One region of the Xanthobacter luteus genome, then DNA from elsewhere that is predicted to be linked to it. Evidence: predicted binding sites of a transcription regulator. Region 1 holds the regulator's gene; each other region holds the start of a gene.
What was found. Region 1 encodes LexA, which represses DNA repair genes until DNA is damaged. Its sites were predicted from a motif close to TGTTCNNNNTGTGTTCNG; they were not measured.
Positions count from the first base shown of each region.

Region 2: the regulator LexA is predicted to act here: its motif matches at 1,314-1,331, upstream of ABLE88_RS11260 (metallopeptidase family protein).
Region 3: the regulator LexA is predicted to act here: its motif matches at 1,050-1,067, upstream of recA (recombinase RecA).

Region 1 is NZ_JBDZDO010000001.1:58,538-62,250, forward strand. It holds gene moaC (cyclic pyranopterin monophosphate synthase MoaC) at 1-54, shown strand, start outside; gene ABLE88_RS00385 (molybdopterin molybdotransferase MoeA) at 71-1,285, shown strand; gene lexA (transcriptional repressor LexA) at 1,501-2,208, shown strand; gene ABLE88_RS00395 (ComEC/Rec2 family competence protein) at 2,306-3,713, opposite strand, start outside.
Region 2 is NZ_JBDZDO010000003.1:53,828-57,540, reverse strand. It holds gene leuD (3-isopropylmalate dehydratase small subunit) at 1-103, opposite strand, end outside; gene ABLE88_RS11265 (cytochrome b) at 202-750, opposite strand; gene ABLE88_RS11260 (metallopeptidase family protein) at 809-1,231, opposite strand; gene leuC (3-isopropylmalate dehydratase large subunit) at 1,707-3,131, opposite strand; gene ABLE88_RS11250 (hypothetical protein) at 3,220-3,387, opposite strand; gene ABLE88_RS11245 (VOC family protein) at 3,550-3,713, shown strand, end outside.
Region 3 is NZ_JBDZDO010000007.1:235,486-239,198, forward strand. It holds gene recA (recombinase RecA) at 1-1,003, opposite strand, end outside; gene ABLE88_RS20505 (glycosyltransferase) at 1,591-3,713, shown strand, end outside.

The DNA of each region.
Region 1 (3,713 bases):
CTGATCGAGAAATCCGGCGGCCGCAGCGGCGCCTTCCGCGCCGCCCCGCTCTGAGGTTCGAGGAACGCTGATGGCACTGATGAGCGTCGAGGAGGCCCTGCGCCGCGTCGCCGGCCCAACGGAGGCGCTGGCCGAGGAATGGGTGCCGGTATCCGCCGCCGCCGGGCGCGTGCTCGCCCGCGACCTCATCGCCAACCGCTCCCAGCCGCCGGCCGACATGTCGGCCATGGACGGCTATGCGGTGCGCGCCGCCGACATCGTCGACACCCCGGCGCGGCTCGCGGTGATCGGCGAATCCGCCGCCGGGCGTCCGTTCACGGGCGCCGTGGGCCGGGGGGAATGCGTGCGCATCTTCACCGGCGCGGTGCTGCCCGCGGGCGCCGACACGGTGGTGATCCAGGAGAACACCACGCGCGAGGGCGCGGTGATGACCACCACCGCGCCCACCGCGGCGCGGCGCAACGTGCGCAAGGCCGGCTGCGACTTCGCCAAGGGCGCGCCGGGCCTTGCCGCCGGCCATCGCATCACCGCGCGCGGCATGATGCTGGCCGCCGCCATGGACCATGCCCGCGTGCCGGTGGCGCGCCGGCCGCGCGTCGCGCTGCTGCAGACCGGCGACGAGCTGGTGATGCCGGGCGAGGGCTCAGGCGCCGACGCCGAGATCGTGGTGTCGAACGCCTTCGGCCTCGCCGCCATCGCCCGCGGGGCGGGGGCGGAGGTGATCGACCTCGGCGTGGTGGGGGACGACCTTTCCGTCATCCGCGCCGCCATCCGCCGCGCCGTGGATGAGGGGGCCGACGTGCTGGTCTCCTCCGGCGGGGCCTCGGTGGGCGACCACGACCTCATGGCGCCGGCCCTGAAGGCCGAGCAGGTGGACCTCGAAGTGCACAAGATCGCGCTGCGGCCCGGCAAGCCGCTGATGTTCGGCCGGCGCGGCGCCCTGCGGGTGCTGGGCCTGCCGGGCAATCCGGTGTCCTCCCAGGTCTGCGGGCTGCTGTTCCTGACGCCGCTGCTGCGCGCGCTCCAGGGCGAGACGGGCCCGGCCTACCGGACGCTTCCGGCCCGGCTCGGCTGCGCCATGCCGGCCAATGACTGGCGCATGGACTTCATGCGCGCGCGGCTCGCCGCCGACGGCGCCGGCGGGCTGCTCGCGACCCCCCTGCCGGTCCAGGACAGCTCGCTGCTCTCGGTGCTGGCTTCGGCCGACGCGCTCCTGATCCGCCCCGCCGACGCGCCCGCCGCCGAGGCCGGCGCGCCCTGCGAGGTGATCCCGTTCCAGGATTGAGGCCGGGATCCGCCGGCCCCAGGCGCAAGCGCTGGCATTCGCGGGCGGCTTTACGCCATCTTCACCACTTGCGGAACACAAAAGGAACAGATAAGGGTTGTTCATGATTTGTTTCTCCGCCCCCGGTGCGGTGGCGGAGGCCCGCAGGACGGCCAAGATCGGCCCCTGCGGGTGCTGGCTTGACCGGCGGCGGGCAAATGGCACGGGGGCGAGGAATGCTGACGCGCAAGCAATATGACCTGCTTCGGTTCATCCACGAGCGGCTCAAGGAGACCGGCGTCCCCCCCTCCTTCGACGAGATGAAGGAGGCGCTCGATCTGCGCTCCAAATCGGGCATCCACCGGCTCATCACGGCGCTGGAGGAGCGCGGCTTCATCCGCCGCCTGCCGAACCGCGCCCGGGCCCTGGAGGTGGTGCGCCTGCCGGACAGCGTCGCGCCCGGGCTCGCGGCGGCGCGCAGCGGGCGCGGCTTCTCCCCCGCGGTGATAGAAGGCAGCCTCGGTCGGGTGCGCCCCGTGGCCGAGGACGAGGAGGGCGGGCAGAGCGTCGCCGTGCCGGTCATGGGCCGGATCGCCGCCGGATCGCCGATCTCCGCCATCCAGTCGCGCAGCCACAATTTGAACATTCCCCCCGAAATGCTGGGCTCGGGCGAGCATTTCGCCCTCGAGGTGCGCGGCGACAGCATGATCGAGGCCGGCATCCTCGACGGCGACACCGTGCTGATCCGCCGCTGCGACAGCGCCGACACGGGCGACATCGTGGTGGCGCTGGTGGACGAGGAGGAGGCGACCCTCAAGCGCCTGCGCAAGAAGGGCGCCTCCATCGCCCTGGAAGCGGCGAACCCGGCCTATGAGACCCGCATCTTCGGCCCCGACCGGGTGCGCATCCAGGGCCGCCTCATCGGCCTGATGCGGCGCTACTGAGGGCTGGACGGCGCCGGCCGCGCGCAGCCGGCACGGATTTTCCCGGCGCGCGAGCCCTCGGCGGCGCGCCCTCGAAGCGCCCCCGGCGCGGCCTGCGCTAGCGCGGGTCCGAGGCGTCGGCGGCCAGGGCCTCCAGATCGAGCGGCCCCGGTGCCTCCAGTTGTTCGGGCAGAACCGGCATCCACGGCCGCTGGCGGAAGGCGGGCCGGGTGGGGATCGCCGTGAGGCCGCCCCAGGCGAGGGCGCCGCGGTCGCCCGAGCCGCGCGGCGCGAAGGCGTCCCCGCTCGGTGACGCGGCCTGCGCGGCCGCATTGGCGGTTGGCCCGCGCTCCGTGGGATCCGCGACCAGGCGCCCGGCGCCGGTCGACGCGTCGGCCACCGCTTCACCGCGCGCCATGCCCTCCCAGACCATCTCCTGCCCCAGCATCTCCTGCCCGAGCATCTCCTGCCCGAGCAAATGGCGCCCGGACGCGCCCTCCCCCGGCGCGCCGTCCCCGGTCAAGCCGGGCGTCCCGTCGCCGGCGGGCGCGATGGCGCCCTCCCCCGGCGCCCTCAGCCCCGCGCTGCGCGCCTTGCCCTCGGCCACAAAGGCGAGGGTCCCCGTGCGCTCCAGCAGTGCCGGCGTGATCACCCGCGCCGGGCAGGCGAGCGGCGCCTGATCGCGCGTGACGACGATGCGCGCCGACAGGCAGTCCGCGGCGAGGCCCTCGGCGCGGCGCGAGACCGCGAGCGTGCCGCCGCTCGGCAGCGGCGCGACGCAGCCGGAAGGGTCGCAGGCGAAGGCGGCGGCGAGCGCCGGGTCGTCGGCGGCCCGGCGGTCGCCCTCGCGGGTCAGCCACTGCTCGGCCACCAGCCGATGGGCGCGCGCGCCGACGATGGACAGGCGGCCGTCGGCGCCGCGCACCGCCACCGTTTCCCCATTGGGCGCGATCAGGATCTCCGGCCGCTGCGGCGCCGGCGTCGCGATCACCGCCAATGCCAGCGGCGCCAGCGCCAGCGCGCGCAGCACGCCGCGCAGCAGGCACAGGCACAGCAAGGCAAGGCTGGCGCAGGCGAGGCTCGCCGCGCCCGTCACGCCGACCCGCTGGTCCGCCCCCGGCAGCGCGGTCACCGCATCGGAGACCGCCAGCATCACGTCGATGCCGGCGCCCATCACCGGCCAGGCCAGCGCGTCCCAGCCGAACGGCATGAGCAGCACGCCGATAAGGCCCGCCGGCATCACCACCAGGGAGACCGCCGGCATGGCGGCGAGGTTGGCGAGCAGCCCGTAGGGCGCGAGCCGCTGGAAGTGGAACGCGCCGTAAGGCGCGGTCGCGAGCCCGGCCACCAGCGAGGTCAGGGCGATGCCGCCGAAGAACAGGGCGAGCGCGAGGCTGGCGCGCGCCAGGACGCCGTCCGGCCGCGGCAGCGCCCGCAGCGGGCGCAATTGCTCATAGGCCGCGACCAGGGCCAAAGTCGCGGCGAACGACATCTGGGTGCCCGGCTCCAGCGCCGCCTCAGGGGTG
Region 2 (3,713 bases), on a different contig from region 1:
GCTGGATCGTCTTCAGATACTGCTTGGGGATGATCATGTCGGTGTCGACGTTGACCATCTTCAGCGGCGCGGCGACGCCTTCCAGAACGGTGAACTTTTCCATGTCGTGCCTCGGGGTTTGGCGTTGTCCTCGTGGGGTGCGCGGTTGCGCTTGGGTCTGGTCCTAACAGGCGCTGCGGCCGTTGCCCAGCGCCTGCAGGGTCAGCGGGATGGGGGCAGCATGCGCCGGAGCACGTCGTCCTTGAGCACGAAGTGGTGCACCAGCGCCGTGGCCGCGTGGAGCATGGCGAGCACCACCAGCGCGTCGGCCATCGTCTCGTGCACCTCCTTGATCTCGCGCGCATAGGTGCGATCGATGCCGATCGGCGAAGGGATCGTGAAGAGCGAGAAGAAGGTGACCGCATCCCCCCGCAGGAAGGCGAGCCAGATGCCCAAGAGCGGGGTGGCGATCAGCAGCAGGTAAAGCAGCCCGTGCGCCACCGCGGCGGCGATGCGGACCGGGCGGGAGAGCGCGGCGGAAGGCGCGGGCTGGCGCGCCAGGATGCGGTTGGGAATGCGCAGCATCAGGAGCGCCACCAGCGCGAGGCCAACCGAGATGTGCGTCCACCAGATATAGGCGCGGCCAACCGAACCGCGCGGAAAGAACGCCTCCAGATAGATGACGCCATAGGCCACCAGCACGGCGAGCACCACGAGCCAATGCAGGGCGCGCATGGAGAAGGGGTAACGCTCGAGGGTCGGGTCGATCATGATCGCTCCTTTGTTTGGAGCATTTCTAAACAGGCTGAGGCGCTTGGTCGATGCGGCATCACGGCATGTCCGCCATCGCTTCGATGCGGTCCATGTCGTCGTCCGAAAGTCCGAAATGGTGGCCGATCTCGTGCACCAGGACGTGGGTGACGAGGCCGCCCAGCGTCTCCTCGTGCTCGGCCCAGTAATCGAGCATGGGCCGGCGATAGAGGAACACCATGTTCGGCATCTGCCCGGTCTGGGCGACCGCCCCGTCCTGGGCGCGGCCGATGCCCTGGAACAGGCCCAGAAGGTCGAACTCGCTCTCCAAGCCCATGGCCTCCAGGACCTCCTCGGTGGGGAAGTCCTCGACCCGGATCACCACCCCCTGGCACAGGCGGCGGAACGCCTCGGGCAGGCGGGTGAAGGCCTCGGCCGCCAGCGCCTCCATGTCCTCGAGGCTCGGCGCTTGCCGGTCGCGCCAGGGGTTGGGCGTACTCATGACTGCGATACCGCTCCTTGCCGGGCTTGGCGCATCCACTATTCGCGCCTCGCGGACGAGTACTCACGCGGGCGTTACAAGGCTGAACGCATTATGAACGCGGACCTCAAGCGCCGTTCAGTCCGGTTTGGTTAAGGAACTCTTAATGGGTCTGCATCGTTTTCCACGCAGACTAGGAACTGGGAGAGTGACCATGCTTCGGAAGCTTGCGGTCACCGGCGCGCTGGTGACGATCATTGGAATCGCTGCGTTTTTCGCCCCCCACGAGGCGAATGCGGCCACCGTCTCCGCGGTGTTCTCCGCCCTTCTGTAACGGCGGCGGGAGCGCGAATGGCCGGTTTCCCGGTCGCAGGGGTCTAATTATCACGCATTTGTGAATAAAACGGGCGGCGCTTTTCGTTGCCCGTTTTTCTTTTGCAACACTCCCGGAGCCGGGCGGCGCACCCGCCGGCACCTCCTGTTACCGCCAGAACCGTCAGGCCCGCGGCCAGGTCCGCACGTCGACGAAGCGCCCGGCGATCGCCGCCGCCGCCGCCATGGCGGGCGAGACGAGGTGGGTGCGCCCGCGCGGGCCCTGCCGCCCCTCGAAGTTGCGGTTGGAGGTGGAAGCGCAGCGCTCCTCCGGAGAGAGGCGGTCGGCATTCATGGCGAGGCACATGGAGCAGCCCGGCTCGCGCCAGTCGAAGCCGGCCGCCCGGAAGATCGCGTCGAGGCCCTCCGCCTCCGCCTGCTCCTTCACGATGCCGGAGCCGGGAACGATCATGGCGGCGACGTTCGGGTTCACCTTCTGGCCGGCAACGATCTTCGCCACCACGCGCAGATCCTCGATGCGCGAATTGGTGCACGAGCCGATGAACACCCGGTCGAGGGCGATGTCGGTGATCCGGGTGCCGGCGGTGAGCCCCATATAAGCGAGCGCGCGATGCTTGGCGGCGCGCTTGCCTTCGTCGGCGATCTGGTCCGGATCGGGCACCACGCCTTCGACCGAGACCACGTCCTCCGGGCTCGTGCCCCACGAGACGATGGGCGGCAGGCTTGCCGCGTCGAGCCTGAGCTCGGTGTCGAAATAGGCGCCCGCGTCCGAGCGCAGCGTGTCCCAGTAGCGCCGCGCCGCGTCCCAGTCGGCGCCCTTCGGGCTCTTGGGGCGGCCTTCCAGATAGGCGTAGGTCTTCTCGTCGGGCGCCACCATGCCGGCGCGCGCGCCGCCCTCGATGGACATGTTGCACACCGTCATCCGCCCCTCCATGGAGAGGGAGCGGATCGCCTCGCCCGCATACTCGATCACGTAGCCGGTGCCGCCGGCGGTGCCGATGGTGCCGATGATCGAGAGGATGATGTCCTTGGCGCCCACGCCCTCCGGCAGCTTGCCGTCGACCGTGACGCGCATGTTCTTCGCCTTCTTCTGGATCAGCGTCTGGGTGGCGAGCACGTGCTCCACCTCCGAGGTGCCGATGCCGTGGGCGAGCGCACCGAAGGCGCCGTGGGTCGAGGTGTGGCTATCGCCACAGACGATGGTGGTGCCGGGCAAAGTGAAGCCCTGCTCCGGGCCGATCACATGGACGATGCCCTGGCGCTTGTCGAAGCCGTCATAGTATTCGATCCCGAATTCCTTGACATTCTCCGCCAGCGCCGCGATCTGCGCCACGCTCTCCGGGTCGGGGTTCGGCAAGGTGCGGTCGGTGGTGGGGATGTTGTGATCCACCACCGCAAGCGTCTTGCCCGGCGCGCGCACCTTGCGCCCGGTCACGCGCAGGCCCTCGAAGGCCTGCGGGCTGGTCACCTCATGCACCAGATGGCGGTCGATATAGAGCAGGCAGGTGCCGTCGTCCTGGCGCTCGACCACATGGTCGTCGAAGATCTTGTCGTAGAGGGTGCGGGGGCCGCCGACGGGTGCGCTCATGGGTTCGTGTCCCTTAAGGATGCCCGCGCGCGCGAATGCGGCCGGGCGGATGATCGAGATGATCCAGGAATGGAAAAGGGCGTCAGCGTCAGCGGCCAAGCACCGCCGAGGCGGCGGTGGTGAAGCGGCCGAAGAAGCGACCCGGCAGGCGCACGTGATCCGGCACCGCCGCGAACTCCATGGTGGTGCGCGCGAACGGTCCGGCGGCGCAGAACGCCGCCCGGGACAGGGCGGAAGCGGGCACGATCATGGACATGGGACGCTTTTTAGCAGTTCCACGGTGAGGCGACAATCTTGCACTGCAGCGAGGCCCGGGCCGGCACGGCCGCGCGCGACATCGCCTTGTCACCGCGCCGCTGCGATGCTCCGCTCTGGCGCGCGCCGCGCCACAGCGGACGCCGATGACGGAGGCACGACCATGGCAGAAGCCCCGGGGCTTGCGATTCCCTACCTCACGGTTGGGTCCGCGCTCGACGCCATCGCCTTTTATCGCGAGGCGTTCGGCGCCCAGGAGACCTTCAAGATGATGGCCGAGGACGGCCGGCGCGTGCTCTATGCCCGCTTGGTCATCGGCACCGGGAT
Region 3 (3,713 bases), on a different contig from region 1:
GGATCGCCGCCTCGATGCGCCCCGCCGCCTCCGCGTTCTGCTTCAGGAAGGTCTTGGCGTTCTCGCGCCCCTGGCCGAGACGCTGGCTGTCGAAGGAGAACCAGGCGCCGGACTTCTCCACCACCCCGGCCTTGACGCCGAGATCCAGCAGCTCGCCGGTCTTGGAGACGCCCTCGCCATACATGATGTCGAACTCCACCTGCTTGAAGGGCGGAGCGAGCTTGTTCTTCACCACCTTCACGCGGGTCTGGTTGCCCACCACCTCGTCGCGCTCCTTGATCATGCCGATGCGTCGGATGTCGAGGCGCACCGAGGCGTAGAATTTGAGCGCGTTGCCGCCGGTCGTGGTCTCGGGCGAGCCGTACATCACGCCGATCTTCATGCGGATCTGGTTGATGAAGATCACCATGGTGTTGGACTTCGAGATCGAGGCGGTGAGCTTGCGCAGCGCCTGGCTCATGAGGCGCGCCTGCATGCCGGGCTGGCTGTCGCCCATCTCGCCCTCGAGCTCGGCGCGCGGGGTGAGGGCCGCCACCGAATCCACCACCAGCACGTCGATGGCGCCGGAGCGCACCAGCGTGTCGGCGATCTCCAGCGCCTGCTCGCCGGCGTCGGGCTGGGAGATCAGGAGCTCGTCGAGGTTCACGCCCAGCTTGCGCGCATAGATCGGGTCGAGCGCGTGCTCGGCGTCGATGAAGGCGCAGGTGCCGCCCTTCTTCTGCGCCTCGGCCACCGTGTGGAGCGCCAGCGTGGTCTTGCCCGAGGATTCGGGGCCGAAGATCTCGACCACGCGCCCCTTGGGCAGCCCGCCGATGCCGAGCGCGATGTCGAGGCCGAGCGAGCCCGAGGGAATGCTCTCGATCTCGAGCGCCTTGCCGCCCTTGCCGAGCCGCATGATCGAGCCCTTGCCGAAATGGCGCTCGATCTGAGAGAGCGCAGCGTCAAGCGCCTTGGTCTTGTCCATTGAGGAACCTTCGACGAGTCGGAGTGTCGCCTGAGTCATTGCCGCGCTCCGGGGCTGGCGCAAGGAAAAACGAGAACTCAGATTCTGTACTCTTTTTGTTCCAGGTTCGCAATATGTTCTCCCGCCTCAGTTGTGGAGAAGAATGCAAGATCGGCGACTTAGCCGTTCATGCAGCGTGGGTCGACGTAGTACAGGAGCGGGCAACCCATGATTGCGGTCTCGGCGCGGCGTCGGGCCGCTGTCGCAAGAAGGACTCCATCGATGCGGGCGCGGCGGGAAACGGCGAGGATCGCAGGCGGTCGGGGCCTGGCGCCACGGTGCTTGACGGCGCAGGGCGTCCGCGCCCCTGCCGCGGGGACGCCGCCGCCCGGACTGCGGGCGCGGCCATGGCCGCTCGGGTGGCGCAGGACGGGCGGAACGCCGCGTCCGTCCTGCCATCGGCCGCACCGCATCCGGATGATCGCCGGCTGCGCCGATATCCCCGTCGGCGCGACGATGGGCCCGCCTCGGCCGGGCGCGCACGCGCAGGCCGCCCGACGCGAAGGCATGTTCCCGACGGCCGCTGCCGTGTTAGGAGCAGCATCAGCCTCGGCGGGGGCCGACGGTCTTCAATTCCGGATCATCTGATGCGCCGTTCCGAACACTTCATGGATCGCTACCGCGAGTTCGAGGACCTCTACCGCGGCAGCCTCGAACTGATCCGTGCGCGCCAAAGCGTCTATCTTCCTATCGTCGGCAAGATCGAGCCGGGCGGCGCCGGCCGCTGCGCGCTCGACATCGGCTGCGGCCGCGGCGAATGGGTGAAGCTGCTGGTCGAGCAGGGATGGCAGGCGGTCGGCGTCGATTCCAATCCGTCGATGGTCGCCATCGCCGCGTCGCAGGGCCTGCCGGTCCTGAACCGGGACGCCTTCGACCATCTCCGCGGCTGCGGCACATCGTCCATCGGCCTCGTCACCGCCTTCCACGTGGTCGAGCACATGGACACACAGGCGCTCGCGGATCTCCTGGCGGAGATCGAGCGCGTCCTCATGCCGGGCGGCGTCGTCATCCTGGAGACGCCCAACCCGGAAAACCTTTCGGTCGCGTCCTGGTCCTTCCGCTTGGATCCGACGCACGAGGTGCCCTTGCCGCCGCCCCTGCTCCAATTCTTCGTGCAGACGGCGGGGTTTCAGCGTCCGACGATCCTGAGGCTGAACAGCCAGTCGACCTCGGCCGAGGGCGCGCCGGTCGGCTCGGCCGTGGTGGGGCTCTTCATGAATTCCCCCGATTACAGCGTGATCGCCAGCAAGCCCGGGGCGAACGATGGCATTGCCGATGCGATCGCGCAGCTGGTGGCGGAACGGACCGAGCCCTCGCCGGCGGACATCTTCGCGCTCGCCGCGGAGATCCAGTCGTTCGCGGCGGCGGCCGCCAAGACCGACGCGCTGGCCAGCGCGTCCGAGCATCTGTTGACCGTCACCCAGACGCTTTCCGCGCAGGTGGCGCAGCTGCACCAGGCGAAGGAGCAGCTGCACGCCGACGTCGCCGCCTTGGGCAAGGACGTCTCGGCCGCGCGCGAGGGGCTCTCGGCGGTCGACAGCCTCAGCCACCATTTCGACGCGCTGCACCGCGCCAAGGACAATATTGCCGCCAATGTCGAGGCGCTCGCCGCGCGACTTACGGAGGTGGAAGGCCTGCGGGCCGATGTGTCCGAGCTTTGGAAGAGCGGCGTTCAGCTGCGGGACCACCTCGATGCTCAGGCCAACAGGCTGGCCACGGTGGCTGAAGATCTCGCCGGCCTGAACCGCCAGATCGCCACCGCGATCGGCGCGCTCGACCAGAAGACGCGCCAGCACGCGGACGCCTTGGAGCAGCGCCTGAACCACCAGGTCGCCATCGGCTTGGCCAAGCTCGAGCAACGCCAGGATGCGGCGCAAGCCGATCTCCTGGCGATGCGCGTCCAGCTCAAGGAGGTGAGAAACCTCGCGCTGCTGAAACTGCTCGTGAAAGCGCGCAGGGCCCGCAAGTCGGCGAAACGGAAGATCAAGGAAGCGTTTCAGCGCCAGTCGCCGCTGCGGGCGACCCTGCGGCGCATCGACCGCGTGATCTCCGCGCCGTTCCGGCATGTGAGAAACCGCATCTGGCCGCGACGCCGCACGGCGCTTGTGGCGCCGGCGCTGCTCGCGGACAATCCATCCGGGGCTGTGCCGGCCATTCTGACCCAAAGCAGCGGCGAGCGGCTCGCGGTCCAGCGCCTGTCTTATGCGCTGGAGCTTGCACGAGCGCCGCGGGAGGCCGACCGGCCCGCCGGGGCCAAGCCGCGGCTGGCCTTCGTCTCGCCCCTGCCGCCGGAGCGGAGCGGCATCGCCGACTACAGCGCCCAGATTCTGCCGGAGCTAGCGAAGTATTACGATATTGATGCCATTGTCGCACAGGAGACCGTCGCCGACAATGTGGCGCAGACGTGTCTCGCCATCCGATCCGTCGAATGGTTCGAGGCGAACGCAAACCAATACGATCGCATCTTATATCATTTTGGTAACTCCCCCTTCCATTCTCATATGTTTTCATTGTTGTATAAAATTCCAGGCATTGTCGTTCTTCACGATTTTTATCTTTCGGATATCATCTGTCACCTGGAGATGTCGGGCGAGAAGCGGCACTTCTGGACCAACGCGCTCGTGACGTCGCATGGCTATTCGGCGGTAAAGGACCGTTTTTACAACGGCGACATCCGGGACACCATTCGAAAATACCCAGTGAATTTCGA